4 regions of the Sinanaerobacter sp. ZZT-01 genome follow, and region 4 is predicted to be linked to each of the others. Evidence: riboswitches for the same ligand, from Rfam matches in the RefSeq annotation. Region 4 holds a riboswitch; each other region holds the start of a gene.
The links. Region 4 has a riboswitch for cobalamin ahead of U5921_RS05365 (S-layer homology domain-containing protein). Riboswitches for the same ligand answer to the same signal wherever they lie in the genome.

Region 1: it holds a riboswitch for cobalamin, as region 4 does, so the genes downstream of both, U5921_RS10625 (hypothetical protein) here and U5921_RS05365 (S-layer homology domain-containing protein) in region 4, are expected to answer to the same signal.
Region 2: it holds a riboswitch for cobalamin, as region 4 does, so the genes downstream of both, U5921_RS06075 (energy-coupling factor ABC transporter permease) here and U5921_RS05365 (S-layer homology domain-containing protein) in region 4, are expected to answer to the same signal.
Region 3: it holds a riboswitch for cobalamin, as region 4 does, so the genes downstream of both, U5921_RS06785 (MotA/TolQ/ExbB proton channel family protein) here and U5921_RS05365 (S-layer homology domain-containing protein) in region 4, are expected to answer to the same signal.

What each region holds. Positions count from the first base shown of each region.
Region 1 covers NZ_CP141728.1:2,210,573-2,218,661, reverse strand. Annotated here, with positions in the region: gene U5921_RS10630 (InlB B-repeat-containing protein) at 1-1,935, opposite strand, end outside; gene U5921_RS10625 (hypothetical protein) at 2,041-3,765, opposite strand; cobalamin riboswitch at 3,979-4,192, opposite strand; gene U5921_RS10620 (FAD-binding oxidoreductase) at 4,553-5,938, opposite strand; gene U5921_RS10615 (electron transfer flavoprotein subunit alpha/FixB family protein) at 5,938-6,927, opposite strand; gene U5921_RS10610 (electron transfer flavoprotein subunit beta/FixA family protein) at 6,932-7,735, opposite strand; gene U5921_RS10605 (FadR/GntR family transcriptional regulator) at 7,935-8,089, shown strand, end outside.
Region 2 covers NZ_CP141728.1:1,239,465-1,247,553, forward strand. Annotated here, with positions in the region: gene cobI (precorrin-2 C(20)-methyltransferase) at 1-143, opposite strand, end outside; gene cbiD (cobalt-precorrin-5B (C(1))-methyltransferase CbiD) at 160-1,317, opposite strand; gene U5921_RS06055 (sirohydrochlorin cobaltochelatase) at 1,349-2,137, opposite strand; gene U5921_RS06060 (energy-coupling factor ABC transporter ATP-binding protein) at 2,150-2,989, opposite strand; gene cbiQ (cobalt ECF transporter T component CbiQ) at 2,989-3,771, opposite strand; gene U5921_RS06070 (energy-coupling factor ABC transporter substrate-binding protein) at 3,802-4,101, opposite strand; gene U5921_RS06075 (energy-coupling factor ABC transporter permease) at 4,104-4,853, opposite strand; cobalamin riboswitch at 4,994-5,181, opposite strand; gene U5921_RS06080 (DMT family transporter) at 5,250-6,332, opposite strand; gene U5921_RS06085 (cobyrinate a,c-diamide synthase) at 6,319-7,740, opposite strand; gene cbiE (precorrin-6y C5,15-methyltransferase (decarboxylating) subunit CbiE) at 7,742-8,089, opposite strand, start outside.
Region 3 covers NZ_CP141728.1:1,388,977-1,397,065, forward strand. Annotated here, with positions in the region: gene U5921_RS06755 (superoxide dismutase) at 1-188, opposite strand, end outside; gene U5921_RS06760 (PadR family transcriptional regulator) at 377-871, shown strand; gene U5921_RS06765 (DUF2812 domain-containing protein) at 889-2,130, shown strand; gene U5921_RS06770 (SurA N-terminal domain-containing protein) at 2,207-2,917, opposite strand; gene U5921_RS06775 (DUF4430 domain-containing protein) at 3,074-4,390, opposite strand; gene U5921_RS06780 (TIM barrel protein) at 4,634-5,596, shown strand; cobalamin riboswitch at 5,639-5,823, shown strand; cobalamin riboswitch at 6,097-6,311, shown strand; gene U5921_RS06785 (MotA/TolQ/ExbB proton channel family protein) at 6,497-7,126, shown strand; gene U5921_RS06790 (DUF2149 domain-containing protein) at 7,119-7,433, shown strand; gene U5921_RS06795 (S-layer homology domain-containing protein) at 7,461-8,089, shown strand, end outside.
Region 4 covers NZ_CP141728.1:1,086,368-1,094,456, forward strand. Annotated here, with positions in the region: gene U5921_RS05350 (pseudouridine synthase) at 1-103, opposite strand, end outside; gene U5921_RS05355 (FAD-dependent oxidoreductase) at 202-1,515, opposite strand; gene U5921_RS05360 (HAD family hydrolase) at 1,667-2,515, opposite strand; cobalamin riboswitch at 2,835-3,016, shown strand; gene U5921_RS05365 (S-layer homology domain-containing protein) at 3,336-8,089, shown strand, end outside.

The DNA.
Region 1 (8,089 bases), 1.1 Mb from region 4:
TACTGTATTTAAAAGAAAAGCTACCTCGCCATTTAAAAACGCAGTCTCCGGTTTAGCAATCGCCACCGAAGCGTCCTCAGGACTTTCCACGCTGCCTTCTAAGAAATAGCAATTTATCAGATTAGACGTACTGGTGCTAATTCCGCCTTTTTTCCCTAGGGAATCTACGTTTCCTAGATTATAGCAATTTGAAACAGGGCTGCTTGCAGTTTTTCCTAAAATGCCACCTGCTTCTTTTTTGCTTGCATTGACTTCACCAATATTATAATTGTCACTCAATTCACAGACTGATGAATACCCTATAATACCTCCTGCCGTTTCCGATGAATCTACATCTCCGCTGTTTTTGCTCCGCAGTATTTTACTCTGCTTTGCCTCTCCGGTAAGTCCACCTGCCCGTTTTGTCAACGCTTCTATTTTTCCTTCGTTGGAGCTATCTTGAATGCAAGACTTCTTACTTGCACTCCCTCCTAAATTTCCTACAAGCCCACCGACATACCATTCTCCCTTTATTCCTGCTGTATTTTTGCAGTCATTCATTTCTACTGATGTACCTTTTCCGGCTAACCCTCCTGCATACATTGCCTTCGTTCCTTTTACTTCAATTCCCCCATTGTTTTCACAGTTTGAAAGTATCATAGTCTTTTCAATTGATTCTGCATTTCCTATCATTCCACCAGCATAATAGCCTGTAATTGTTACCGCACCGCTGTTTATACAGCCGATAAGAGAAGTATCCATTGCATAGCCTAAAATTCCTCCCGAGGGATAGTCCTTTGCATTTGTTTCTGTCTTCCAGCCTCCGCTGATGCTTCCTTCGTTCGCACAGCCTTCAAAGTTTCCTTCCTCAGCAAAGCCAGCAATGCCTCCCATTCCTCCACTATGTGCCAAATTTTTCGTTGCCTCTGATTCGGAGGTAATGATGCCTTTGTTGCTGCAATCTGTCAAATCACTCTTCTTTACATAACCCGCAATTCCTCCTGTACAGATTTGATTCTTCTTGCCATCTTCCGATAAATTTAAAACACTTATATTGGTATCATTTCTGCAATTAATAAATTTACTCTCCTCTGCGTAAGCAGCAATGCCTCCCGCATAGATATTTTTTGCTTCTGCCGTTCCCTGTACCGTGCTTCCCTCACCAATCTCTGTATTTTTAATTTCCGCATTTTTTATATATCCAAACAACCCGATGTATTCCAGGCTTGAGGTTTCCATCTTTAAATTTCTTACCTTGCATCCGTCGCCGTCAAACACACCGCAAAAGGGATGTTCTTTTGTTCCGATCGGCGCCCATTCCTGAAGCTCTAAGTCAATATCCTGCGTCAGCTTCAGCGTTTTCCCCTTAAAATCAATACCGCTATTTACTAATCCCCCTAATTTTTTTATACCTTCCGCATCAGCAATAAAATAGATGGCACTCTGAGTCGTTGCTTCATACTCCATTATATTCGGCAATCCATTCTCAAAGGCAAGCTCCAGTGTTTCCATAACCGGCTCAGAAATCATTTCCTTCAGAGCCTCTTCTACCGGTTCTTCCCTATCCTCTTGATTTTTTATCACATCATCTGTTGTAGCCGAATCCTCCGAAAGAACATCTTCGCTTTCTTTTTCTGTTTTTTCCATTTCGCTAAATTCCTTTTCATCTGCGCCTTCTTCTGTTTCTTCCTTCTGATTATCAGACTCTTCTCCTGCCGTATTCTCATCTTCAAACATATTTTCCCCTACATCAATCCCCTCATCCTCCGATACTCCCACGGCAGAATCTGATTCTTTATCCTTGCTACCCCCGTCTTGTACAACGCTCTCCGTTCTCCCTGACAGCTCTGTACCCCTATCTTGTGCGTAGCTTGCTCCCACCGGTATGATCTGCCCCAAAATCAAAACCATGCACAGTGTCAAGCTTAAAAAATAGTTTCTTTTCTCATGCTTCATTCTTTCTACCGCCTTCTACTTTAAAATAAGGATGTGCCTATCATCCAAAAATGAAGACACATCCTTCTCCTCTCCTACTTCTTACTCAAAGCATCAAGCCTTCTATTATTTTACAACGTAAAAATGATCGTAATCATTTCCGAAGGTTAAGATGCCGTTGCTGGACGCCATTCCCTGCAACGCATACGTATCTCCTTGCGTCTGCCATACCTTAGTTCCGGTACTTGCGTTATAGCAGTAGCCTGCTCCGGTTGCGGAATTGGTATTGAAGTACAAATAGTTCACGCCTCCGTCCGTATTCACAAGTACTGAGCTTTGTACCGGTCCCGGTGTTGCAATTGTCGTAACTGCATGACTTGTCTTATCTATCTTCTGCACACCGCCTGCGCTAAATCCAGCGTAATAGCCTACATAAATATCATTTCCTACTACGGTCGGTGTCGACGTGGAGGTCGCTGCGAGCTCTGCCTTCCAATCCAAGGTCGGCGTACCGTTATTTGGTGTAAAACTCCAAATGTAACCGCCCTGGCTCGTGAAGTAAAGGTGCCCGTCTACGAGGGAAATCGTGCTGCGCACATTGCCCGGGCTCACACCGCCTGCCGTTGCTAGATTGATTACACTTCCCTGTGATACATCTTCAAAATCGTCGCCAACCGGACGGGCATACAGATAGCCGTTATCTCCGCCGAAGTATACGTAATCCTCGTCTACCACCGCACCGGCCCAGTAAAATCCGCCGTTACCCGGGTTGTATTCCAGTAACTCTTCTACACCCATATCATATTGATAATACGTGCCTGCGTGACCCGACCAGGTTCCGAAGTAAATGTAATCTCCGTCTTTTACAATTGGCGTATTGATCTGTGCGTTATTTGGCACAGCCAGTGACCAATCTGTAGTTGGTGTAGCGTCGATATCTACTACCTTTGTAATGGAAGTTTTTTGCTCATATAAGCTACAGTATTCGATTTCCACTGTGTTTCCTGTATTTCCGCTTATCTCATAAGTGAATTCAAGCGTATTCGCTCCGGTAAGCACTGCTGCTTCTGCCGCTGAAGATTGGTCATCAAAGTTTTTATTTAAGTAATAGTGACCGTCGATCAGATCTGCAGACGTGAAAGTCTTTTCTCCCACTACAGTTCCGTTCAGCTTTGCCGTAACGGTCATACCCACACCACTTCCGTTGATCTTCACGCCGGTAGCCGAACGGTGCTTCTTGCCGTTCTCTAAATCAATATTTGCCTGTGTCATTGTAACCGTCTCATCCCCGGATACAATCACCTTATTCGCTTCCATTGTGATTCCGGACCCAGATACGGTCCAATCCTTTGTTACTCCTGCTTCTAAAGCCAAATTATCGTTTGTTGCTTTCTGGTTGTAGCCGGAAGCGCCTACATAGATGCTTCTGTCTTCCACATCCAGATATGGGCTGGACAGCTGAAAGCCTGAGCTCTGCGTGATCTGCGCATCCCATACGACGTGCGGTGTCGATGCGGTGCAGTCGATCTTTGCAAGCCGCCCGCCACCACTTCCATCCTCTTTTACGGTGTACCCGTCATACAGCACATACGCATAGGTATCACCATCACCTGTCGTTTCCATGACAGCGGCGGAATCGACGCCGTCCCAGCCGGAGCCGTTATGCGGCAAAACAATCTGTGTAACGCTCGGACTTGTTGTCGTTGGCGCTCCATCCGTCAAGATTCCGTTGTGAATATCATTGCCTTGATACGTGGGCCAATCAGCCGCAAAGGCAGGGATTCCCATACTTGCTACCATAGCTGCTGTTACCAATGCAGCTATTGGCTTTCTTAATTTGAATTTCATCATTCGCTTCTTTCCTCCTTCTTTTTCTTAAATAATTGAGTTATGCTCCATACGGCGAGATTACCGTATTTTTTCAATCATGCTCACCCCCTTCCTCTTTTATTTCAACAAAAAAGACTGCGGCAAAATGCCGCAGTCCGTTTTCACTGCTCCTATTTATATCATGTGCTCTTTTTTTCCTTCAAAAAAATCCTGCAAGTCATTTACCTCGTGACTATCACTGCCTTCTATCCATGCAGGTCTTCTGACTTGCGCATCTTCGTTTCCAATCTCCTTCCCAAAGGGCTTATCACCCCTCAGTGGCAGTCTGCATTCCGCAAATATGATTCAGAAACTCCGCGCTTACAGCGGCGGGTCCGTGCCGGATTTTCACCGACTTCCCTCTTAGCTTCCGGCTTTACCCGGTAGAACATGAATATGTATTCAATTCGTTTTATACTTGTCAAACATTGTCGAAAATATTGTTTCTTTCTTAATATTTACAATTTTATAGATTTATACTACCATCTATTTTTCTATTTTTCAAGAGCAAAATTACTACCGGATTAAACCGGCAGAACATGAATTGTATTATTTTTTCTAATTTCATCTGATTTGAGTTTATGTTATCAGCTTTCATTATATTTTGCAAGTGAAAATCATGCTAAATATTTCCTAATTTGTAAGATAGATAATGTCCTGTTATGTGAATTTAAAGAAAAAGAAACTAACTGCTCTGTTCTTCCTCAGCAGTCAGCTTCTTTTTACTTATTTCTTCCTATCTCTAAGGTATGCAAGCTCTTTATTCATGCTACATCAACACTGTTTTTGGGTTCATAATATGATTCGGATCAAATACCTTTTTAATCCCCTTCATCAGTTCCAGCTCTACAGGTGATTTTTGCAAGGTTAAGTCCTCTGTCCTGATTTTCCCAATCCCATGCTCTCCTGTAATCGTTCCTCCGTAAGAAAAGCAGGCATCATACATTTTCTGCTTCAGTTCCTCTGCATACGGCGGAATGCTCCCGTCCTTCAAATACAAAATATCATTATGCACATTTCCATCTGCAATATGCGCAATCACATTCGTACTGGTATCATACTCTTTTACCAGTCTTTTTAAATCGCTGATAAAAGCTGGAATCTCTGAAACCGGCACTGCCATATCAAAGGAATCGCATATCGTTTCTTTAATGTACTCATAATGCTGGCTTCGAATTAATAAAAGCTCTTCCTGTTCCTTTGCTTTTCCGGCATACAAAGTTTCATAACAGTTGTTTTTCTCGCAAATTGCATTGATTTCCCTACATGCATCATACAGGCGCTCCTCATTTTTTTCCGAAAGAATAATCAGCAAATCTGCATTTCCTCTTTTCGCCTGCCATTCCAAACCAAGCATTTCTGCCGTTCCCACAAACAAATGCTTATCCATGTATTCTACTGCAAGAGGAATATTTCCGCTTTGTAAAATGTCCATTACTGCCTGACATGCATCCTCAAATCGTTCAAACGGTGCCACAATCGTTGCAGAACTGCGATCTTTTGGATAAATTTTCAATATAATTTTAGTAATAACAGCCAATGTGCCTTCGCTTCCAAGCAAAAGCTGCATTAGATTATATCCTGCATTATTTTTTACAAGCTTTCCTCCGAGCTCCAATATTTCACCGTTCGGGAGGACTGCCTCCACACCCATAATATGCTTTCGCATCACACCGTGACGTACCGCTCTGGCTCCGCCCGCATTGGTTACCGCCATGCCGCCCATCTGTGCACCTTCATCTCCGGGATGTACTGGGAAGCTTAAATCATTTGATTGATCCAGCTCTTCAAGCAAGTCCATCAGTGTAACACCAGCCTCTAAAACCGCTACCATATTGTTTCGGTCAATTTCTAAAATTGCATTCATTCGTTCCATCGTTAAAATAAAGCTTTCCTCTACCGGTGTGCATCCACCACAGAGTCCGGTTGCTCCACCACGTACGACTACGGGAATCTTCCATTCATTGGCCAGCTTCATAACAGCCGCTACTTCCTTTGAATTTGCTGGCTTTATTACGATTGAATCTATATTTGCCTTCGGGCGGTATGCTTCTTCTACTTCATCATAAAGGTAAGAGGCGGTCAGTTCTTTCTTTGTCAGAAGATAATCCTCTCCAACGATATCCTTTAATGCTTTTAAAATATTTTCCTTCATTATTCCGTCTCCTCCTTTCTCCATGCATGAATCAGCTGCGGTATCACTTCATACAGATCGCCTACGTATCCATAGTCGGCAACTTGAAAAATAGGGGCGGAAGGATCACTATTTATTGCGATGATCGTCTGAGAATCCTTCATACCTGCCAAATGCTGTGGTGCTCCTGAAATACCGCAGGCAATGTATACCTTTGGCTTTACACGATTACCGCTGTATCCTACCTGCATCGCACTCTCTGCCAAGCCGGCGTCGACCAGTGCTCTCGATGCGCCAACTTTTCCTCCTAAAGTACGCGCCAATTCCTCAAGCAGCAGCAGATCCTCTTTTTTTCGTAAGCCGCGCCCCGCTGCCACGATAACTTCTGCTTCTGTAATATCCATATCATCCATTGGAATGATTTCATCTATTTTACTCTTTGAACAGAGTGCCATATATGGTTTCATCATCACAATATTTTCAACTCTTGACGTATCTCTTTGTGCCTCTGCAAATTCCTTATACCGAACCGTTGCCATCTGCGGGTCTTTTACCGTTTTAATATGTGCAAACAAATGGTCACTGAATGCCGGTCGGATCTGAATCAGCCGCCCTTCTTCGTTTACTTGTAAGTCTGTGCAATCCGCAGTTAATCCCGTTCCTAGTGCCGCTGCAATTCGTGGTGCCAAGGAACGTCCAAAGTTCGTTGCTCCAATCAAAACAATTTCCGGTTCCCTTTCTTTTATAAAAGCAACGACATTTTCTTTATAGGAATTTTCTTCTGGTATTTTAAAAGAAGAGTCCTTTATATAATAAACGGTCTGTGCCCCTCGATAGTTTAATTCCTCTGCAGAAATTACTTCCCCACCTATTAAAAGGCAGGTTAGCGGAAGATCTCTTTTTTCCGCCAATTCTTTCCCTTTGTTCAGTAATTCATAGCTTACCTTGTGTATTTCACCGTTATTTTGTTCTGCGAGAACGAGAACACCTTTTTGCTTTTTATCACTCATAGTTCTACACAATCCCTTTCTCCGCCAAAACATCCGTAACAGACTTTAAAAAGTCTGTGAACTCTTCGCGGTATATGCGGTTACTCTTTTTTACTGCTTTTGGAATTTCTATTTTAGAAACCTTTGTTGGCGACCCCTTAAATCCAGTCTCTTCTTCGGTTAAATATCCGTTTAAATCCTGTAAGGTATATACTTTTACCGGTATTTCCAATGATTCTAATTTTCGCTTTACAGTCGGTAGCTCCGGACGACTGATATTTTTAGTTACGCCGATCAATGCAGGCAAGCGCATCGTTCGAATCTGTCTATTTCCACCCATATTTTCAACAGCTACTTGAACCGAATTCATATCTAATTTACGAATATCTTCTACATAATAGGCATGCGGAATGTTTAAAAATTCAGCAACCTCTGCCCCCACCTGTGCCGTATCACCATCCACAGATTTTTCTCCACATAAAATCAAATCAAAAGGTCCCGTTTTCTTAATTGCAGCCGCCAAGGTCTTTGCGGTCGCACAGGTATCAGAACCTCCAAATTTTCGGTCTGTCAGCAATACCGCCTGATCTGCTCCCCTCGCATATGCATCTCTCAGCATCTTTTCTGCTCTTTGCGGTCCCATTGTCATAACCGTTACAAAAACATCTGGATTCCCTTTCTTTTTTTGATCCACTGCGGCTTGTAGTGCATTTTCATCAAAAGGATTCATTTCTGCTTCTGCAGACGAACGGTCAACAACGCCTCTTTCTCTATCAAATTTTACTTTTTCCATATCAGGGACTTCTTTTACTAAAACAAGTATGTTCATGATATTCCCTCGTTTCTTCAGCATGCTCCAATTTTCAACTTATTTCATGGTCTTACCACTTAAATTGTACAACTTTTATTAAAATGATGCAATCACTTTTTTAATATTCTGATATTTTTTTAATTTGCAGTTTTTCTTTTATTCCTTTAAAATAAAATTATATGAATATCATCTATATTGGTACAAAGGAGTAAACCTCATGTTTATGGCAATAGAAAATAAAAAAATCTCCCAAATCGTCATCGAGCAAATTCAGGAAATGATTATGAAAGGTGAATTAAAAGACGGTGACCAGCTTCCGCCTGAACGCGTTATGACGGAGCAATTTCAAATCGGCCGCCCCGCATTGCGCGA
Region 2 (8,089 bases), 150 kb from region 4:
TTTGCAATGGTATATGCTGCATTGATTTTTTGACCTGATTTCGGAAGGACTATGATGTCACTTTCACGAATCATCCGAACTGATTTTAAGGTCATTAACTCTGGATCTCCCGGCCCTACTCCAAGACCATATAATTTTGCCATATTTTTACCTCCATTTCTAAAGCCTCTCTATAAGCTTTGCTGCGTCTTTTGTTTGTCCCAAATATCCATATTGGTTTGAAAAGGTGACTGCACCAATCTGTATGGATTTGTGAGTGCGTTCTTTGATGTGATAATCCAGCTTTTCCAAAATGGACTCGATTGTCTTTTCTCTTAATTGTACCTCATCAAGCACTGAAATTGCATCATCTGTTGTTAGACAATTCATCAGCCTTTCAATTGTTTTCTGTGATGCTCCCTTTAGTGCTGCATGTGCTGACATTATTTCCAAGCGTGCATCTCCATATTTAGAATGTGTATTGAAAATTCCGCCGGCAACCTTAACAAATTTTCCGATATGCCCGACAAGTAGAAGTCCGTCAAACCCGGATTCTTCTGCATAATCCAGAGCGTCTCCCAAAAAGTTGCTGCATTTTACTGTATAAAGCTCTCCCTGCTTCATGGTATTTTTTAAAAAAGTTTCTCCGTAATTCCCCGGTGTAATCACCAAATACCTTGCTCCGGCTGCTTTTTGCATATTCATTTCTACCTTAATAGTATCAATCAAGGCCTGCTCGCTCATCGGCTCTACGATGCCGCTTGTACCGAGGACGGAAATACCTCCTACGATTCCCAGTCTGGGGTTATAAGTGCGTTTCGCGATTTCAACGCCTTTTGGAATTGAAATCTCAACGGATATACGGCCGCTATATTCAAATTCTTCTACAACCTTTTCGATCTCTTGCTCGATCATGCGTCGGGGTGTCGGATTAATCGCAGGCTGTCCTACTGCACAAGCCAGTCCCGGTTTTGTAACAGTTCCAACTCCCAGACCAGCCATGAGAACAATTCCTTTTTCCTCTTTCGGTTCTAAAGTTACTTTTGCATAAACCAAAACGCCATTCGTTACATCTGGATCATCTCCGCTGTCTTTTTTGACTGCACATACCGCATATACGTCGCCGTTGTCTGTACAGCCACGATTACTTTCCAAAAGCGTGATTTCCAGATATTTGCCCTTTGGCGTAAGAATTTTGGCTGATTTTGGCAATGCTTCTGAAAAAGCAAAAATGACGGCACCCTGTGCTGCTGCCGCTGCACAGGTTCCCGTCGTATAGCCTTCTCTTAATTTCTTATTCTTTTCTCCAACGTTCTTTTTTTGAATATCCATTGGCATTCTCACTTTCCCGAAGATGGGTTGTTCCCTTTTATTCTTCTGTAAGCATATCTGCAACATGTTTAAGGTATAGTCTGCGAATTTCGCTAAATTCTCCAAGCCCTTTTAAAATGCACTCTACTTCATAGCCGCTTTCCTCAAAAAGAGTCTTCCATGCATCCTCTTCCTCTCCTGCCATGTCATTTTGCGCATGATCTCCGGCAACAACCATGAACGGCATCAGAATTACTTTTTTCGGGCGGTAAGTGTCTACCATACTGCTTACTTGTTCAAAATCCGGATAGCCTTCTACCGTTCCTACAAAAACATTTTTGTAACCCATTGCCTTAAAGCGATAATCTAAAGCGGCGTAAACGGCATCTGTATGGTGAGTGGTTCCATGTCCCATCAGTACCAAGGCTTCCTCAGCTTGAAGCTGCGGCAGTTGTGCCATGACTCCTTTTACCACTTCCTCATAGTCCTCAGAGGAACTCAATAAAGGTTCTCCGATTTTTATTGTTTCAAATTGTTCCATATACGGCTTGACTGCATCGACCATCTTGTCATATTCATCTCCGTTGATAATATGCGTCGGCTGTATCAAAACGGTTCGAAATCCATCTTGAACTAAACCTTCCATCGCTTCTGTCACATTATCAATATGCAGTCCATCACGTTTTTCCAATACTCTTAAAATCATTCCACTGGTAAATGCCCGCCGGATTTCCCAATCCGGGTAACTTTCAGCAATCTCTTTTTCAATTGCTCCAATGGTCTTATTTCTGGTTTCTTCATAGCTGGTCCCAAAGCTGACCACAAGCATTGCTTTTTTCTGGTTCATGAAATCCTCCAATTATCTTCTTTGCATAATATATCGTTCCAATTCCTCCGCTTTACGGGGCATTGGCAGTGTTTTATCTAAAATACCAACCTCGCAGAGTCGTTCAAAAATGCGAAGTACAGTAGGTTTTTCAAGGTTTGTTTTCGTTAAAAGTTCTTGATTTAAAAAAACGTCTTCCGGAACACCTTGTCCAACGACCGACCCTTCGTGAAACAAAATAACTCGATCAGCCCAGATCAGTGCACGTTCCACATCATGCGTGGAAAGGATCACCGTAATCCCTTTTTCACTCAATTGATCCACAATCCCGTCAATCAAACGTGCATGCTTTGGATCAAGTGCTGAAGCAGGTTCATCTAAAATCATAACCTCAGGGTCCATGACTAAAATATCGGCAATCGCGACTCGTTTTTTTTGTCCACCGCTTAAAAAATGAGTTGGCTTTTCTTTAAATTCCGTAATATTTAATTCTTTGATTACTTGCTCGACTCTTTCCTTTGCTTCTTCTTCACCGACTCCCAAATTCAAAATACCAAAGGAAATCTCCTGTATTACATTTGCTGAAAACAACTGATTATCTGGGTCCTGAAACACAATTCCCACTTTTTTTCTTACCTCAAGAAGGCCCTTTCGGGAATAATTAATCGGCGTTCCATCTATATAAATAGTCCCTGATTTTGGCTTCATCACACCATTTAAGTGAAGAAAAAAGGTAGACTTCCCAGAACCATTGGCTCCCATAATCGCAATCTTTTCGCCTCGTTTTATCTCTAAATTGATTCCTTTCAGTGCTTCGGTACCATCCTCGTACGTATAGCATACCTTCTCTGCTTTTACAATCGTCTCCTTCATTAAATGCCTCCGTTCCATTTGCAGACAGCTGAAATCATCAATAATGCGATTAAAAATAAAGTGACTCCTGCCTTTTCTTTCATGCCCGAAGAACTGCTTTGCATCAATACCCTGATTTCTCCGTCGTAACAACGAGATTCCATCGCATCATAGAGCAATGAGGATTTATTTAAAGCTCGGACTAAAAGCACAGACAGCATGAGTCCCATAGCTTGAACGGCGGTCTTCGCATCGCGGTTACCCAAACGACAATTTTGAGCGGTTGTGATCGCAACTGCCATATCAAGAAGCACAAAGATATACCGATAAATCAACATCATTAATTCAACAATGATCCAAGGACAGTGCAGGCGCCTCAAAACAGTAAGCAGATCTAAAAGCGGAGTCGTAAGCGTAAGAAAATACAGACAGGAAACAGAAGCCAGGGAAACAAGAATTAATCGAATGGCATAAGTGAAAGATGTGACACTCACAGCCAAATAATGAGTACCTACGGGAATTGATAGCAAGTCCATAGGTGCATCCGTAAAATTTACGGCAATGGCGACTGTACCTAATGCGAGAAAGGCAAAAGGTGCTGTCATAAGTTTCATATAATGGGAAAAAGATGTTCGACTGTAAAACACAGTCAAACATCCCATTAGAATCAATACAATAGCTGATACGACAAAGGAGCGGGCACCCACGCATATGAAAAGTGTTCCGACCGCAAAGGCAGATTTTAAAAATGGACTTTTATATCGTAGTTGGGACGAATACGCTAGTTTGTCGATAATCATCATTGTTTCTTTCCTCCCGGTCCAATCCAGACTTTATTTTTCATCTTTTTTCTTGTATTTTTTTCTAGCTACTAAATATCCAAACCCATAACCAAATACACTGGCACCCAGTCCTGCCTGTAAGCAGAACAAAAGGGATTCGGTTTCACCGCCCGGCGGTTCTAAAATAGGCTCTGCCCATGCGACATAGTTTGGATTAATCGCTGTGATTGCATCTTCTGCAGCACCATCTGCGCCACCGAATTCAGAATCGTGAATGAATAAAAGCGGAATTACCGCAATGACCACTACGAGAAGCAGCAGTACAATTACTATCTTAGCGTTCTTTGTCATCTTTACACCTCCATGTATCCAAGCTCAGTCAACTCAGGCTTAGCATAACTTTCTAATCCCAGCATTACTACAACGGCCACTAATCCCTCAATGAGTGCAAGCGGCACCTGTGTCATTGCAAAGATTCCTAAAAATTCAATTAAAGATGCGCGGAAGCCTCCCACCTCGGATGGATGTGCCATTGCGAGCTGAACAGCAGTCACACAATAAGTAAATAAATCGCCTAAGCAAGCCGCCAAAAATACACCAACTGATTTTGGGAGCTTTACGCTTCTACATAGTTTATAAATTGCATAGGATACGAATGGTCCTGCAATTGCCATGGAAAAAGTATTTGCACCTAAAGTTGTCAGGCCTCCATGCGCAAGTAAAATAGCCTGAAATAATAAAACAATAATTCCGATAATTGCCATAGCAGAAGGCCCGAATAAAATTGCGCCGAGTCCGGTTCCTGTCGGATGAGAACTGCTTCCGGTAACGGATGGAATTTTTAATGCGGATAGTACAAACGCATACGCACCTGCCATCACTAAAATCAGCATGGTCTTTCTATGTTTTGCAAGTGTTTTCTTGATTGAAAAAAAGCCTGCCACTAAAAATGGAATACAAACCGCTCCCCATATAATGCAATAGTTCAATGGCAAATATCCTTCCATAATGTGCATTGCATTGGATATCGTTGCCGTTCCAAACACAAAAGCAAGGATAACCCCTAATGAAAAAATCCGTCTTTCTGTTTTTGTTCTTGTCATAATTTTTCCCTCCAATAAAAAATCGCCACTCTAAAACAAATCAGAATAGCGTAATACTAGGAAACATCATGTATCTCATGTTCCCCTGAATTACACCCTCCTATCGTCCGTAAGAAAATGTAATTACTGATTTTTAATAAAATCAGAACCTATCATCAGGCAGGTCTTCTGGCTTTGGCTTCAGCATTGTATACCATCTTCCCATTTCCACAGTGATGCTGTTGTATACAACTCGACCATTACAGCGGCGTGACCGCGTGGGACTTTCACCCATCTTCCCTATTCTTTCGGCAGGAAAATACCGAACACCTAATAATATCTTAATTGTCATCTCATTATATCATGTGATTTTTTCGTTTTCAAGAAGTTGTCCTTTTTATTTTATATTATTTCAGGCTAGCATTCATGCGCATGCCGATGATGCATGTCAGGCTTATGTTTATGTGTATGCTCCATTGCCTCGTGCATATGATAATGGCTGTGAACAAGCTCACCATCCCCTTCATGAACGTGGTTATGGTGCCCATCGGTATGCGTATGCTTATGCGTATGTCCCATCGTTTGGTGCTTGTGTATATGTGTATGCTTTTCTACTGTCGTTAAATAGGTCCCTACTATCATAAGAAGAACTGCAACCCAAAAACGCTGTGGCAGATGTTCTGAGAAAAAGGCTATGGATAAAGCTACCCCAATAAAAGGCGCGACTGCATAATAGGCACTCGTCCTCGCCGCTCCTAAATATCTCTGCGCTGAAATGTAAAAGAAAATACTCAGGCCATAAGCTACAAAGCCTAACAGCATTGCCGCTATACAGTAATAGACGGATGAAAATCCAGTCAAATAAGGGATACCTTCTCTATTTTCGATAAAGAGAAAGAGCAGCAGAGCGCCAAACCCCGATCCAAAGCCTTTTATAATCACGATCTCGAGCGGGTTTTTTAATGAAAGCATGCGTGTACAGTTATTTTCCATCCCCCAGCAAAGGCAAGCTAGCAATACAAAAATACTTCCTAGTGAAAAAGAAAGTTTTGAAACATCCTCAAATGACAAAAGCATACTTGCCGCAGTAATTACCGCAATCGCTCCCCACATACGCTTTCCAAGCGGCTCCCGAAAAAAAATACCGGCAATTAGTGCAGTCGCAACAATCTCAAAATTGTTTAAAAGCGATACGCTGGCTGCACTGGTAGTACTCAGCCCAAGCATGAGAAAAACAGGTGCCAAAACGTCTAGAAGTACCATCGCCACGGTGTAGGGCAAATCTTTTCTCACCAATTTTGCTTCTAACGGTTCTTTTTTATATAAGTAAGCGGCACCCTGCACAAAGGACATTCCAATACCGGCTCCCAAATAAAGCAAAGCAGCCATTAAAGCCGCCGGAATTTCTTCCAACAATATCTTTGAAAAAGGTGCACTGATTCCAAAAAGCGCCGCTGCTAAAATTGCTTTTCCAACTGCAATTTTTTCATCTTTTTGCAATGCATTCAACCTCCTTCTTATATTTCATACAGGATTTTATGTAATTGTGTGCAAAATGGGGATTGGAATAGTAATGTAAATGCGGATAACCGGCAATTAAATTTCCTTCTGCAATCATGCAGTTCCACTCTGTTTTTCGAAGCGGTTTTTGCGCATGAAAACAGTCTCCTGTATTCGTGCTGTCCCAGTAATGAAACTCATGGCCCCGTATACTTTTCCCTTTTTTGCAGAGAAGATTATCTTGATTCGCCGTTAACGTAATGTAGCCGAATCGCCCCAGTTTTTCTGTCGGATAGCTTCCTCCTTCAATCGTTCCCACCATAGGCACTCGTTTACCTTCTTCATCCTGAATCCACTCATGCAGATACATAAATCCGCCGCACTCAGCAAGACACGGAATTCCATTGGATATGGTTTCCTTAATTTCTTTTAACAAGTTTTTATTCGAAGAAAGCGTTTCAAGATAAAGCTCGGGATAGCCTCCTCCAAAAATAAGCCCGTGTAGATTTTCAGGAAGTGTTTCTTCCTTCAGTGGACTGAACGGTACAATTTCCGCTCCCAGTTCAGCAAGTAAATCCAGATTATCCTGATAATAAAAGCAAAAGGCTTGATCCATTGCAACACCAATACGCGCCTTATCTTCTTGCACGTGTGACAGCTCATCAATCCTCCAGTTACCCGGAACGCATTCCTTTACCTCACAAACAATCGGCTTTACCGAATTAGCAAGTACCAATAAACGATCTAAATCAACGGTTGCTTCCATTTGTTCAGCAATGCGGTTAAGGATTTGTTTTAAGTTTCCGATTTCTTTTGCGGTGACTAATCCCAAATGGCGGCTTTCCAAAGAAATATCATTCCTTTGGGGTACATAGCCGTAAACTTCAATTTCCAATTCTTTTTCAATCTGTTTCTTAAGGTCAGGATACAGCATTGCATTGCAGCGATTTAACAGAACTCCCTTGATATTGCTGTCTGGGCAAAGCTCCAGAAATCCCTTGATCTCAGCCAAGATGGAAACAGATTTGCCTTTACAGTCAATTAGTAAGATCACTGGCGTTTGCATCGTTCTTGCTAAATCATAAGAACTTGCTTCTGTTGATATGCCCGCAAGCCCATCATAATAGCCCATAACACCTTCTATTACTGCCAGCTCAAATCCCTTTGCATTTTTACAAAACAAATTTTTCGTCGTTTGTGCATCTGTGAAAAAAAGATCCAAGTTTCTCGACTTTAACCCTAGCACCTCTGTATGAAACATCGGATCAATATAATCCGGCCCGCATTTAAATGAAATGGTTTCTATCCCACGATTTATAAAAGCTTGCAGCAAACCACAGGTAATTGTTGTTTTACCGCCCCCGCTCGATGTAGCTGCAATCATCAGTCTCGGAATATTACGCTGCATGTTATTGTCCTTTCTGTGAACTAATTATAAAAATGGGGTTCTGCCCTGTCATCATATGCAAGCTTCCTACCTCTCTCGCCTTAGCCAAAGACAGCTGTACGATTTCTACGTGTTCAAATCCATACTTTTTTAACACTTGCATCGCTTCCCACATGGATTCCAAGGCAATCGCATTAATAACAATACGTATCTGTGGATTTTTTTGGACAAGTAAAGAAATGATCTCTTCCATATTTCCTTTCGTTCCTCCAAGAAAGGCTTTATCCGGCTTCGGCAGATCGTTCAATGCTTCCGGTGCTTTCCCTGCACAGATCTGTAAGTTCCAAGCACCAAATTTTTCTCGATTGGA
Region 3 (8,089 bases), 300 kb from region 4:
ATGATGAGTTCCTCTAAGGACCAGTCTTGATAGGCAGGGAAGTCAGCCAGTGTTTTATTTAAATTATCTACATAGCTTTGCAAATGTTTGTCATGATGAAAGCAAAGTGTGCTTTTTCCAATGTGAGGTTCAAGTGCGTCATACGAATAGGGCAGTGGTTTTACCTCAAATTTGTAATGCTCGTTCATATCAGTCTTCTCCTCTCAAAAATAAGTATTAAATAGCATTCTAGCCTTATTATAACAGTTTACTTCATAAGTTTCAAATAAATAGCACTTGACAAATATAAAAAATAAATTATTATAGTGAGTATAGATATATCTAATATCGATATAAAAGTGATTTGCTAAAAAAAGAAGGGAAGAAAGAGAGAAAAATGGCAAGAGAGCAATTGAAAACTTTAACAGAGCCGATGTATTATGTACTATTAGCTTTGACAAAGGAGCAGCACGGGTATGCGATCATGCAGAACATTACAAAGCTTACAGAGGGACGGGTCGAGGTCGGTGCAGGAACTTTGTATGCATTGCTGTCTCGTTTTGAAAAAGAAGGAATTGTGATACAGACTCGGGAGATAGAGCGTAAAAAGCTGTACTGTTTGAGCGAATTAGGAGAGAAACTTTTAACTCGTGAGTATGCAAGGCTCAATCAAATGGTAAAGGATGGCGACTTATTTTTTAATCAAGACGGCACCTTGCCCCCAATTGACCGGGGTGGGATTGAAGAGGAGGAAGAAGTCTTATCCGCAATAGAAAATGAATCGAAAGATGAACCCGAAGTGCCTTTAGGGGAGAATGTGAAAAAACCGAAAATTGTGTCAAAACCAAAAGGCTTGCGTCATGCATTTGAAAAAGGTTTGTTAACAACATAGAAGGGGTAATGGTAGATATGTTACAAAATAGTAGAAGAAAGGAAAAATACTGCTGGCATTTTTGGCCGTTTTTCAAACATGGGTATCAATATATTCCAGAATATTTAAAAGAAAAAGAAAAAAGAGGATTTCGTTTTTCTTCTTTAGGGTGTTTCTCTGTTTTTGCAAAATATCAGAAAGTAGAGCCTCAAGAAGTGAGGTATGATATAGATGTTTTCCGCCCAAAGGCTTATATAGACATACAGCCTTATCTCGATTTATGTGAAGATTCGGGGTGGGAACTTCGATGGCAGTGGGATGAATATAAAATTTTTCGGGCGATAGACGGGAAGAATCCTACCGTGTTGCAATCCGATTTACAAACAAGACAAGAACAAGAAGCAGGTATCATAAAACGTAACTTTTTCAGTAGATTATTTTTTTGTATATGGTTTACTTTTCTGTTTTACATCCTTCAAAGTAAGTGGAGCTGGAGTCAATTCTATTTGGATTCTTATGGGGATCAATGGATAGTAGGTGTTGCTTTTATAATTTTTATCGCGGGCTTTTTTGCTTTATTTTTTCAAATGTGTATCGCATATCGTTTCTATTGTAATAAAAAAAATCAGAAAGAATTTGAAGCGGGAGATTCCTTGAAACGCATAAAAAGATGGATGGGCATTGTTAAAAATATGTACTCCTTATTTGCATTTCTTGCTGTGATTATAAGCGTTTTTTTGCTTGTATGGGACTTGGACTGGTCGATTTTCGCAGGAGGGATAATCGGAGGGGCAATCGGCGCTACACTTCGAGTTGCATCGATTCGATCTAATTGGCCGTCAGATGTAAAAATGAAAGGGACTCATTCCTCGACATACTATTTTAAAATCGGAATTCTGTTTCTTACTTTTTTTTCTATTTTATCTTTTGCTGCTTGGGAAAATAAAGAAATTTTAGAAAAAAGTAATTTTTGTGTAAAGGAAATTACAAAATCCGAAGACTATTATACACCTTGGCTTGGCGGAAGCTGCTTGATTGAAGTCAGACAAGAGAAGATGATAAATAAGATATGGGTGAGCCTTGATGAAGAAATCCGCGGATCAAAGTATTTTCAAGTCGTAGAGTCAAATGGAAAAAGAGAAATTTTGATGGAGCGCGAGATCTTAAAAGAAAAAGAAAGAGAGCAGTACGGGGACTACGATATGGGATTTTTGTATCCGCAGAAGGGTAGAGTCTTGCTTCGAAAAGGGAAAACGATTTATATTACAGATAAAAAATAATGAAAAAATCCTCAAACCTGGTGTTTGAGGATTTTTCATAGTGTGAATCTATGTTAAAAGAAGGAAAGTGTGCCATTTAATATAGACTGTCAATCGAAATCAAATCATATTCCGGTCCATATTCTACAATTAAGGAGTCTGCAGCTTCTGCAATCATTGCTTGCAGACTTACTTCATTTTTTATAGCCTCGTCCTGATTCAGCTGTTGGCGAGTTTCATAATCTGCGGATTTATCACCGGGGAAATAATATTGATACAGCTTCTCGTAATAGAAAGTTGTCTCCCATATCTTCTGATAAATAGCATTCGTCATATAGCTTGCCTGTAATGCTTGCTTATAAGCAGAAGCGCTGCCCAAGGAATGAACCTGATTCTTTATATCAGTATTGATTTTTTCCTTTTCCTGTTGGGAGAGAGCTAGCTTATTTTTTTTTGCAAGTTTTTCAATGGCATAGACTTCTCTTAGAGCTGTCAATGTATCGGATTTTAATCGGCGTTGTGAGCTGCCGTCCGTATCATTGATAAAACAAGATTCGTCTGTATCTTCCATTGTTTTTTTCATATTGAGAAAGTGGTAACGATATTCTTCTAAGGATACCTCTTTTTCATCGATTTTCATAACATAGTTTACGGAAATGTTTTTTTCTCCAATTTTTAAATAGGCAGGTTCCATTTCATATTGGTTTTTCTGATTTTCCTTGCATGCAACTGTTCCAAGAAAGCAAATAATACCCAATAGTGAAAAAAGGGCAAGCCATTTTAATGGCAGATACCTTCGGATTTTCATTGGTTGGATTCTCCTTTATTTAAAAACTGCTTCAGCAATTTTATCTTATGGTTCATTTTAATAAAACGACCTTTACCATGTATCTTTCATTGTAAAGGTCGTTCATGTCGTTCATATGAAGATAAAATGATGATTTACTGAAAGCTAATAAACGGTTTATTCCTCTGGCGTATTTGTTGATGCGGGAGAAACAAAGGTCCAAGTCAAAATATCACCTTCATTTAAAATCGTATTTTTTGCATCTAGTTCAGGCGACTGGTCGTTTATCTTAAAACTCCAGCCAGTTGGATTTTCTGGAAGTTCGTTTGCTGCATCTTCATTCTGATCTGTAGATTTGACAGAAATTCCGTTTATGCTTTTGATTATCCCGGATTTATGCTCAATAGGAGTTTCTGTAATTTTTCCGTATAATACGATCGCATCCAAAACGGTAGAATCCTCTTCAATGGTGAATGGACCATGGACATCCTGTTCTTCACTGTCTTCAGGATAATCAATTGTTAAAGTGATGGAAGGACCTGATAGATGGTCAATTCTATAAGTTTCAGCATCGGAAGCAAGCAGCAGATAAGTATTCATGTCATTTACGATATCACATAAAGCAATCGTTGCCTGCCTCGTAGCCAGATTATCAAATTTCTGATCCCCATCTTTTTTCATACGAAAACTACCATCTTCATTTTGGAACGCAAGTAATGCTTCAAATGGTGTCAAACCTTTATCGGTAGCAGGAAGAGACTGATCAAACGCGGTAAGTCCCCAAATTGCAGATGAGATTGTACTTGGGTTTTCCGTTCCGCCGTTTTCAAATCCACCGGTTTCCAGCTGCTTGTCTTTAAAGAACCGAATGATTTTTTTCATAGCGGGATCTTTTTTGTGCTTTTGAAAATACGGAGCAAGTGCAATGCAAGAAATGCCGGTTAAGTCCACATTGCCCTCGGCAAGCTGCTGACCATAAGCGAAGCCTCCGTCTTCTGCCTGATAAGAAAGGAGGTATGCAACTGCATGATCGTAGTCATAGCCATCTTTACTGATTGCTACGTTTAAAGCGATCATAGCCCATACATGCTGATTGATATAAGTTGCATCGAATGAACCCGTTTCTAAATTCTGTGTTTCAGATAATTTTTTTGCAAAACTGATAGGGTCACCCTCTCCTTTGATGGTATCACTCAAAATTGCACCGATGTAGGAGGAAGCATACTCATTAGTTTTCGGCGTTTTAGGAAGGGTTAAAAAGCTCCACCCAATCCCGATTCCATCTGCTTGGTTTGCTGCACAAAGCGCAACGAGTTCTTCCCAATTGTTTAAATTATTTTCTGTTTTATAATAATTAACGGCATTTTCCAAAGCGATGAGAGCTTCGGATTGCTGCTCTGTTTTCTCAAAGCTGCATCCGCTGAGATTGCCCATTAATAGACAGAGTACCAGGCAAATTGAGAACCCTTTTTTCCAATTTTTTTTACTTTTCATTGCGTTCCTCCTATGAATGCTGCGTAATTTTATATTGTATTATAAACATTTTCATCGTCTGCATGAAATGCTTTTTCCTTATATTAAAACTAACATATTTTAGGAAGGTTTGCAATAAGGACGAGCCGTTATAGAAGAATCAAATATCGACTGAAATTTAGAAAAAAACTATAGGATTGACAATAGGATTGACAATTATATTTTTCAAAAATATAATGAATGCAAGTGTGAGGAGGGGAGAAAATGGAACAGATATTATACATACCCAGTTATAATGAGACTTTGGGAGAATATGAAAATCCGCAGGATTTAAAGGATTTTTATGAAAGATACGGATGCAGAGGATTAGAAATTATTTGCTGTGGGAATGACGATAGAAAGATTATATCGCCCGATATGGTGAAGGGACTCCATATGCCGTTTTATCCTTTTTGGATTGACTTTTGGAACGAAAATGAAGAAGCCTTGTATCAAGAATTTGGAGAACGCAGTGTATGGGAAGGCTTTTATGGTGGAAAACACCCCCAAGTACTTTTAGAAAATTTTCAAAAAGATTTGGAATATGCGAAAAAAATGGATGCAGAATACGTCGTTTTTCATATTTCTGATGTGACAATTGAAGGTGTATTTACGCATAAGCATATGCACACTGATGAAGAAGTCATTGATGCTTCAGCAGATCTGATTAACCAGCTGCTGGACCATAGAGAGTATACCTTTACTTTTCTTATGGAAAATTTATGGTGGCCTGGACTTACGATGACAAACCCAAAGATGACAGCACGTCTTTTGGAGAAGGTTCATTATGAGAAGAAAGGTATCATGCTGGACACCGGGCATTTGATGTGCAGCAATCTCGAATTGGAGACAGAGAAGGAAGCATGGGAATATGTTGAAAAGATGATAGAACTGCACGGTGACCTGCGTCAATACGTTAAAGGCGTTCATTTACATCAGTCGGTAACGGGAACTTTTACGAAAAAAGCGTTGAAACAGCCTCCGATTTTAGAAAAGGATTATTATAAGAGATTTCAGCAAGTTTATGAGCTTTTAGGAAACGTTGATACTCACCAGCCGACAGAATGCAAAAAAGCAAAAGAGTTTCTCGATCGATTAAACCCTTTATATGTCGTTCATGAGTTAATCGCTTCCAATAGAGAGCAAAGAGAAGATGCTTTAAAGAAGCAAAGTAAATTATTTCGATAAAAGACTTGACGGTGACCATGTTTACTGTTAAGATGAGAGTAACTTCATAAAAGACTTTTATGTAAGGGAAACAGGTTTGAATCCTGTGTGGTCCCGCCGCTGTATTCGTGGAGTCTTTGTTTGAGAACCGTGAGGTTCGCCACTGGGAAACCGGGAAGGAAAACAAAGACGTAAGAGTTTCTCTACAAACGTAAACCAGAAGACCTGCATAAAAGAATGCTGTACCAACGGGAGATTTTGGGCATATAGCGAAAGATTGATACACAGAAAATACGGGCTGTGGCATTTTTGCCACGGTTGTTTTTGTTTTTGTCCAAAGTTATGATAGAACCGTTTGTCTCTATGAAGTTTGATAACTGCCTTTTCATCCGCAGGAGTGTTAAGGGTATAGAACTTGCGGCTATATCCGAGATTCTCCTGCTCCTTTTCTTTTAGAACATTTTCTAAGAAACAGGAAAAAATACAATCTTAAAAAGAGTGAGATTAGATAAAGAATCAATTTACATAAAAAATGTCTTGTGCCTGCTTATTAAATCAATATAGGCAGCTAAGAGGAAAACAGGTTGAAATCCTGTGCGGACCCGCCACTGTAATCGCAGCGTTTTGCTTCAAATTCTATTGGATCAATTGAAAACAGCAATGCAATAGAAAGAATATTGAGCGGAACGGCTTAAAAGCGTAAGCCAGAGAGCCACATAAGACAAGAGTACATTCCACGGGTAATTGGAGAAAATAAGAGTAAAAAAGTAGAAATTTACTCTATTTTTCAATGTAGCAACTTCACAGAAATACGGCTGTGGCAGAAATGCCACGGCTTTTTTATTTGCAATAAGTCAGAGAGAAGTAATGGGATCATTATAGAAATTCAAAAGAGCAAACCGTTAAGAAGGAGATCAAAAAATGAAATTCAATTTAAGTGAAGCATTGCATATAATTGGACAAGTTATGATGAAGCCATGCCTCATCATTTTGTTGCTGCTCATGGTGATTGCAATCTGGCAGTTAGGGGACATGCTGGTCGAACTGCTTGTGGAAAGACGAAAACTGAAAAAGAATCATATACCTCAGCTGTTAGAGAAAATACATGAAGGGAATGAAAACCTAGATACAGTGATCGAAGAAAGCGGATTGACTTCTCGTCAGAAGAATTTACTGTGTACATTGCTCCATGCTAAACACCTTCCAAAAGTGTCATTGATTGCATTAGCGCAAAGACTTTTGGCGACGGAAGAGGAGCAGTATGAAAAAACGACTGCCATCACTGACTTAATAATAAGACTGGGGCCTATGTTCGGACTGCTTGGAACATTAATTCCTCTAGGCCCCGGGATTGTCGCTCTGGGAAATGGAGACACAGCAGCACTTTCAAAATCTTTAGGGGTTGCGTTCGATACAACTATAGCCGGAATGATCGCAGCAGGAATTGCTTGTGTTATCTCTAATTTACGTAAGCGTTGGTATAATAGCGATATGGTCACTTTAGAATCGGTGATGGAGTGTGTTTTAGAGGAGGTCACTGTAGATGATTAGTAATGGTGGGCGTTTAGGAAGACGGCGGAGAAGCCTAATGAATGAGCCAGAGCTGAACCCGTTAGAAACCTTGTCAAATCTAGTGGATGTCATGCTTGTTTTCGCCTGCGGATTGATGATCGCAATTATCCTCTATTGGAATGTAGATATTAGTAAGGTAGTGGATATTATTACTGAAGACGAGTTAGTGCAAGTAGAACATTTGAACGATGCGGCAAAGGATGGAAGTATGGCGGAGGATTTTGATTCAAAGGGAATTGTTTATGAAGATCCAGAAACCGGAAGAATGTATATCGTTAAACAGTAAAGATATAAAAGAAGGGAGAAAAAGAATATGAAAAAGAAATTAAGATTTACAAAGGTATGCAGTATTGTGTTAGTATTATGCTTCATTTTCAGCGTGATGTCAGTCAGCGCATCATCAGAGGCCTTCAATGACATTCAAACACATTGGGCAAAGGGTGCGATTGAACGCTTCAGCGAAAACGGAACGGTGAGTGGCTATGCGGGTGCATTTAAGCCAAGCGATCCGATTAAGCGTGGAGACATGGCTGTTATTTTAAACAAGATAGTGGAATTTAATGAAAAAGCAGAAAATACTTTCACAGACTTAAAAGAATCTTCTTACTATGCAGAGGCAATATTAAAGTTAAAAAGCGCAGGTGTGATGAGTGGAGCGGGGAATTTCGCTCGACCGGAGGATCAAATCACAAGAGAAGAGGCTGCACTCATGCTGTGTCAGGCACTGAATCTTGAAAAAGAAACTGTATGTAATACGACATTTAAAGATGAAGACCAAATCAGTTCGTGGGCAAAAGAAGCAGTATATGCTCTTGTAAATAAAGGTTGGATGAGCGGCTTCGAAGGAAAGATAAATGCGAAAAATAAGATTACTAGGGCAGAAGTTGTAACGATTTTAGATAAAGCAATACCGAAAAACAGTTCAAACGATTCGCAGAAAAC
Region 4 (8,089 bases):
TCATAACAGTACCATTTATTTTTACATTTCCAGCTATGGTCAGTTCGTCTGCTTTTCTTCGAGATGCAATCCCCGATTGAGCAATGTACTTGTTTAATCTCATCTTTATCCTCTTTTTCTTCTATTTTCGCACGTTTATCATATAGTTTCCCTCAGAAGTTGTCAACTGATTCAAAGAGATTTTTTTGTCCAAGCATTTTCTTACAGTATTTTCTCTTTATAGATATTTGCTAAATCATATTTTTTGGCACGTTTTTGAATTGTCTTTTTATCAGTGGTGTAAAGCCCCTTTTCTTTCATCCGCTCAAAATACTCCGCTCCGGCAAAAGTATAGCGTTTCATCAAACCATCTTTTGTTTTTATCTTTTCATTTGCATAAGAAATAATATCTCCCAATGCAAGCTGCGGCGGCAATTCTAACGGTCTCATCCCTTTTATCAGACGCGCCGCATTGTATCCGGCTAACGTTCCTGTTGTAATCGCTTCTGTATGACCAACAAATAAGCCTGATTTTTCACCTCCGCAAAGAAGGTTCTCTATCCCGTCTACCATCATATTATTTTCTCTCTCTGCAACAGAAAGATATCTGATCGAATTTCCCTTTCCTCCTGCGTATGGATCAATGTAGCGTGCATTTTCCATGCCCGGCACTCTTCTTAATTTTTCCAATGGAAAGAAAGGCGTCATAATTTTTGCATACCCTGTGTCCAAAAGAACAATATTGTCTGCAAATTCTTCCAATGCATATTGCTGACATACTTTTAAATCCAATTTTTCTTTTGTAATCTGCTCAGGCGGTAATGGAATGATCGCCACCCCTTTTTCGTTCAGTTCTCTTTGAATTTCACTGGATAAGGATTCCTTCTCTAATTTTCCGGAGCCACTGAATGCACCGAACGCTCCATCTTTTCTCTGCCCCATAATATCGTTCAAGCCTGCTTTTTGTGTAATACTGACACGCGGTCCAAATGAAGGACAGCGCAGGATACACATGCAGCATCCATTTCCGTAAGTCAGACAATTCCCCATCGGCCCGGTAGACCCGGTACATTCAACAAAAAAGTCTCCTTCCAATATAGTCCCATCTGCCAAAGTAATGCTCTTAAGACATTTTTTCTGTTCCTGTGCACTGCTTCCAGCGGAAGAGGCCTGTAACTCGACATCAATCGCTCTTGCAATCGTATGTATTTCAATCCCCTGCTCTTCAAGAAACCGCCTTACATGCGGCTCCACTTTAATGACATCATACAGGCTCGCATGCCGATGTCCGGGAAAATCTACATTTTTATGCCGACTCAGTGCATCGGTAATTGCAAACAATTCTCCTGCTCCAAGCGCAATATTTTCCTCGGCTGCCGTATATCTTCCATTGTTGCGCATGATACCGCCCACATTTCCAAGCCCTAAAAGCAAATCCGTCTTTTCAACCAAAACTACATCCGCCCCGGCCTTTTTCGCAGCCAAGGACGCTGCACACCCGGACCAGCCTCCGCCAATTACAATCACTCTATTCAAAAGAAATACCTCCTTAACACTGTTTTTTTGCATACATTACAGTATATGAGGAGGTATGTTTTTTTACTTCTTATTCTTATAAAGAGCTTTCAAAAATACTGATTTCAAATTACATTTTAACTGCTTTTTTCTATTTAAGTTATTAATTTTTCTACTCATCTTGTCCAATCACAAACCTTTGAATCGCATGAGCAACGCCATCTTCCCGATTGGTTTTTGTTATAAAATGTGCAATTTTTTTTAATGGCTCTGCAGCATTTGCCATTGCAACGGAAAGACCTGCGAATTGAAGCATTGCCAGATCATTTTCACTGTCACCGCATGCCATAACCTGATTATGCTGTACATTTAAAAGACCGCATAAGTGCTGCAATGCATCCGCTTTGCTCGTCGTCGCACCGCCGATTTCAAGATTATACGGCATAGAGCTTGTTACCGTAATAGACGGAAACTTTGAAAAAAATCGCCAATACGCTGCACGCTTTTCTTTATCTGAAAAAATTAAATTAATGTTCTCCATCCGGCCGGCTTTCTCTTTTATAACCTGCTCAATGTTTTCCACGGGCTTTCTTGTACTCAGGGTATAAATCTGTGATCGCTCCGTCACCATTCCATATCGTTGTAAATTTTCCAGACATCTGCGCTCCGCAACCACGTCATGGTCAAAGAAGGCTTCTATCATAATGTCTTCGTCCTGAATATGCGGAAGAATCTCTAGGATGTTGTCTTCACCGATTAAATTCGAATATACCGTCGATTGGTCTTTCAGCTTTAGTATATTGGCACCATTTGAAGTAATCGCATATTCCATGCCGTCAACATCCAATACATCTTCGGGCAACGCACTAAATACACGTCCGGTAGAAATTACCACATGGATTCCTTCTTCCATGACTTTTTCTAAAACTCTTCGGCTGGATAAAGACAAACGCCCCTGTTCGTTTAATAGAGTTCCATCCATATCCAATGCGATTAATTTAATATCATAATTTGCGTTCATCCCGAGTTACCCTTCCCTTTTTCTTTTCTAGCTTAACTGTAACAAAAATTAGAGAAAAAGGCAAGCAGGGCACGTGTAGGAGAGCTTTGGTTATAGCACAGCTTCGTATTAAAAATATTGACAGCTTGCTTCTATATTTATTTACTTTATCCTACCTTGTATCCATCCTCTATTAAATGGTAAGTGACCCTGAATCAGCTTAAGAATGTTGAATTTTGTAGAAGATTGCTTGACAATATTTAGATGATAATGTTACTATTAAGAAACAATTTAATAAAACCTTTATGTTCTGCACATTGAAAGCCTAGTACGATAAAGTAAACTGGGGACTAACAATTGTGCAGCTAAGAGGGAAGCAGGTTAAAGGCCTGCGCGGTACCGCCGCTGTATGCGTGTAGTTTCTCTTATATACCACTGGTATGCCACTGGGAATTTCCTGGGAAGGCGGGAAGAAATGATGATACGTGAGCCAGAAGACCTGCATGAAGAGTCAACAACAAACCGCGGATTATCGGTATTGTTTAAAGTTTCTTGAATTTTTGTTGTGTTTATTTACAGAAAAACGGACTGTAGTATTTTACTGCAGTTTTTTTTATTGTACAAATTTAACTTTGTGCAATTGATTGCAGTATCTAGATCATTTAAAAGAAGAATGTATCTTAAAAGACAACAATTCAAATATAATACAGAGAAAACGGACTGTAGCATTTTGCTGCAGTTTTTTTTATTGCTTTTTAAGAAAAAGGCAATGATTTCAGTGTAACGCATTTGCGATAACATAAATTTTTCAAAGCAAACGAAGGGAGTGTGCAGAACAACAATGAAGAAAAAAGTTTTAGCAATGTTTTTGACATGGATGTTATGTCTAAATTTATTGCCAATAGTAGCGCTGGCGGATACGATAGAAAGCAATGTGTCTGCAGAAGTAGTTGAAGAAGACTCCGGTTCTACTGTAAGTAGCGAGTCGGAATCAGAGTCAGAAGTCTCAGAGTTGGAATCAGAATCGTCGGATCTGGAAAAAGAATTAGACCTTCAAGAAGATTCGAAAGACCTATTCATTGAGGAAGGTATATCTGAAAAAGAGAAGCAGAAGCAGGAGCAGCCGCTGTCTATTAAGATGGAAGGCAAGGATGCTGTGGATGGTGAAGCATCTGCCAAACCGGAGCTGAAAGACGGAGTGTACCAGATTGCAAATGAGGAGAATTTAGTGTGGTTCGCCGAGTTGGTAAACGGTACTCTTACAGATGGAACGTTACAGGACAAAGGTGCAGGAGCCGTTTTGACGGATGATATCCTTCTCAGTGATGATCCTTGGGTTCCTATGGGAAATTATTCAAATCAGTATACGGGAATTTTTGATGGAGAAGGACATACCATCAGTGGCATTCGCATCGATGTTTCGTCAACCTATCAAGGGTTGTTCGGGTACATAGGCAGTGCCGGTGCTGTAAAAAATGTAACCGTGGAAGGAAATATATCAACGCAATCTAATTATGCAGGCGGTATCGCGGGCTACAATGCCGGAACCATTGAAAGCTGTTGCAATAAGGCAACGATTACTTCAACACAGAAGTATGTAGGCGGAATTGCGGGCAGTAACTACGGAAAAGCTAATTCTTATGCAAAAATAACAGGCTGTTATAATGCAGGTGCAGTGACAGGTAATTCTAATGTAGGCGGAATTACCGGACAGAACAGATATGCTGATATCAACAGCAGCTATACTCTAGGGGAAATAGAATCGTCCGGCTCTAACACCGGTGGTGTTGTAGGATACGCCTATACCGGAACAATTTCCAGCTGTTACAGCACCGGAACCGTTAAGTCAACCGGAACCACCAATGTAGGTGCGGTGATTGGATTTTTATATCAATCCTCTAATGCAGCTTTAGAAAAAGCCTACTATCTTGAAGGAACTTTCCCTGTAGGGATCGGCAATGACGGAGAAAATTCCAATGTCAGTGCGAAATCTTCGGCTAACATGAAAACCGACAGCTTTGTTGCTGATCTCGGGGGAAGCTTTGTTTCCGATACCGTCCCAAATAAAAATAACGGTTATCCAATTTTGGGATGGCAGGACCCTAATGCAAAGTACATTGTTGCTTTTGAAGTGGATCAAGAGCAGGCTAAGGTTGCAGTAGTAGACAGCCAGGGAAATCCGGTTGCCGCTGAAGCAGGCGGAATCTATAAGTTGAGTAACGGAAGTTATTCGTACACTGTTTCAAAGGATGAATTTAAAACAGTAGATGGCAGTTTTAATATCAGCAACGGCGGAAAAAAAATCTCTGTAAATTTAGAGATTAAGACCTATGCTGTAACTTTTAAGAATATCACTCCGACAGACTCAAAGCTACTCGTTAAGGATTCAACAGGAACAATAGTAAATGAGAGCGGCCTGGTATATCATCTGCCAAAGGGCAGCTATACATTCACTGTTTCTAAATTTGGATATCACACAGAAGAAGGAAATTTTACTGTAAGTGGTACCGATATAGAGATTCCTGAAATCGTTCTTACTGCGTCCGCTAGAAGCACGGTTACATTTGATATTTCTTTTATTGATGACAATCCGAAAGCCGTTGGGATTGTATCGGTAAAACACGAAGAAGATGTGCAGGAAAAGAGTATGGACGGAAGCTATAGCCTAGCTGACGGCGAATACGCTTATTCGATAGCTTGCAATGGCTATAAGACCATCATGGGGAGCATAACCGTAAAAGGAGAAGCACTTCATATCCAAAAGACCATGGAAATACGGATCGTATGGAGCGGAACAGCAGAAGAGCCTTCCACGATCTCAAAGGATGGAAGCGTTTATTATCAGATCGCCAACGGTGAAAACCTAGCATGGTTTTCTAATTATGTAAATGCCGGAAATGTAACGGCCAATGCTCTTCTCACAGGAAATCTTGTTTTAAGTGATGAGGAGCAGGATAATACTTGGTCATCCATAGGCAGTTACTCAAATCAATACGCAGGAACATTTGACGGGCAGAACTATACAATTACCGGCTTAAAAGGTTCAAATGGACTTTTTGCGTATAGTAATACAGAAAGCGTCATAAAAAATATCACTGTTGAAGGAATCATAACCCAGGCAAGCAGCAATATCGGCGGCATTATGGGTTCAAATTACGGTAATATCAGTAATTGCTCTTTCAGCGGCAGTATTGTTTCCACCGGACAGCGTGTGGGAGGTATCGTCGGAAATAATGCAGGTGGAATGATTGAAAATTGCGCAAATTATGCGGATATAAAAACTTCCACCACTTATTATGCTACCGAGCTGGATGCAGGAGGTATCGCAGGACAGTCATCGGGCATTCTTAAAAATTGCTATAATTTTGGAACCATCACAGGCTCTTGTCCCGGTTCAGGCTGCGGAGAAATAGGCGGAATCACCGGAAACTCAACAGGAAGTATACAAAATTGCTACAGCATTGGAACCCTAACGAAAGAAAAAGATTCCATGGGTAAAATAGGGGCGGTAGCAGGTGCTTCTTCCGGAAGCGTCAGCAATTGCTATTACCTGACAGGCAGCTTCAGCACAGGTCTGGGCAGCGGTACGGGAGATGCCATAGCAAAGACTGCAGCAGAGATGCAAGATGACACGTTTGTGATCATGCTGGGAGACGCTTTTAATAAAGATTATTCCGGCGATAAGGCAATCAATCAGGAATATCCGGTCTTAAAGTGGCAGGGTGGATTAGAAGCCGGAGGAAATGCAAGTGTGGAAGCAGTTGCAGCCGACAGAAATGCCCTTCAGCTGGAACCGTTGGTGATCGAAGAAGCAGGAAGCCTAAATCTTCCTCTCACCGGAGAGCATGGAACAACGATTTCCTGGTCCAGCAGCAACACAGAGATTATCACTCACAATGGATTGGTAACCCTTCCTCTATCAGGAAGCATAAAGATAACCCTGACTGCAACGATTACAAGAGGAACTGCTTCCGATACAAAACAATTTGAATTGACGGTAAAATCGCTTGATGAAGCAACTAAGGATTATCTGGATCGGGCAAATAGTTCATTAAATGGTACGCTAAAGGTTTTGTCTCCTGCATTTGGAAACGATACAAATGTTGTTGCCATGGTTCAGGAAAAGTTGAAGGATTTAGGTTTTTCTGATGTAACAGCAACCATCGTCGATAATGTGGATGAAAGGTATATCGCTTCAAATGGAGACATCACTTATTTCTATGCAGATCCGGAATTGACTAATTCCATGAACTTCGGACAAGTCAACAACTTAAAGTTTACTTTAAGAAAAGCACAGCAAAGTGTTAATTTCTCTGTAAATGCAATCATTCGATGGGATAGAGATAAGGTGATCCAAACGATGACGGAACAGGTTGTTGACGCTCTTACCTTTGACTTGATAAAAGAACAAAATACAGATATTGATGCAGTTACCAAAAATTTAACCTTGCCACAGCAAGTAAATGGAAAAGCGTGGGCAGCGATCAGCTGGGAATCAGACAGTACATATATCAACATTATAAAGAATAACAGCGAATTGTTTGGTAATTTTACCGGTGAGGTCACAAGGCCTCTGGAAGATATAAATGTAAACCTAGTTGCTACGATAACTTTTAATAAGACTAGCTCTGGGAGCGAAGACGAAATCGTTCTTAAGAAAAGATTTCACTTGGTGCTGCAAGGAGACAATTCTGTCGATTGGCCAGCATACATGCAAGAACAATTAACTAAAAATTATACAATTGATAAATTGAAGATTTCTTCGAGCGGCAAACAAATTGATCCGAAAAATGTTACAGAGGATATCCAATTACTTACCGCTAGAAATACCGGAATTGAAAATTACAATGACTATAAGTTTACTGTATCGAGCAGCGATCCGAGCAGCGTAAAGATTAATGGCTACCGTGCGATTGTATACAGATCTCTTCCAGGTGATGCAGCAAAAACCGTAACACTCACCATATCTATGCAACGGAAGAATACAGACATTACAGTAACTAAGGAGTTCACCTTAAATATCCAACCTCTTACTCAAGGAGAAATCAATAAAGAGATCGCACTGATGGAACGGGTAAAGGCCAATTATGCAGCAGGTATTCTTGACGGAATGCATGCGGAGCAGGTAACAAAAAGTCTTCATGCATTTAAGGAGTGCTACTTAGATACAGATGATAATCTGGTTTGGGTATATGATATTTCTGAGTGTACAAACGAAGGAATTGAACCTTATGATTTACCAAAGGAAGGATATGATGAATCTTATAATTTATATCATTCAAGCAAGCCAAAGCTCATTCAGCATGAAAATTTAGTATTGGCATCAACGCCAGACTATGATACTGAGGTTGTCATAACAAGTAATCTGCAGAGCAGCAGATTCGCAAAATATGCAGAGAAGTACCCTGATAATGTAGATCTGAAAAAGCTGGTAAATCAACTGGTAAAAGCAACTGTCACAGTAAGGGGAAGCCAGGGAACTGAAAATCCAAACGAAGGTGAGATCGATGCAGAAGCAAATGTACTGATTAGAGCTCAGGCAGAAGGTGCTTTTTTAACCGTTCCTCAAAACATCAATGTTGCATATGATCTAGC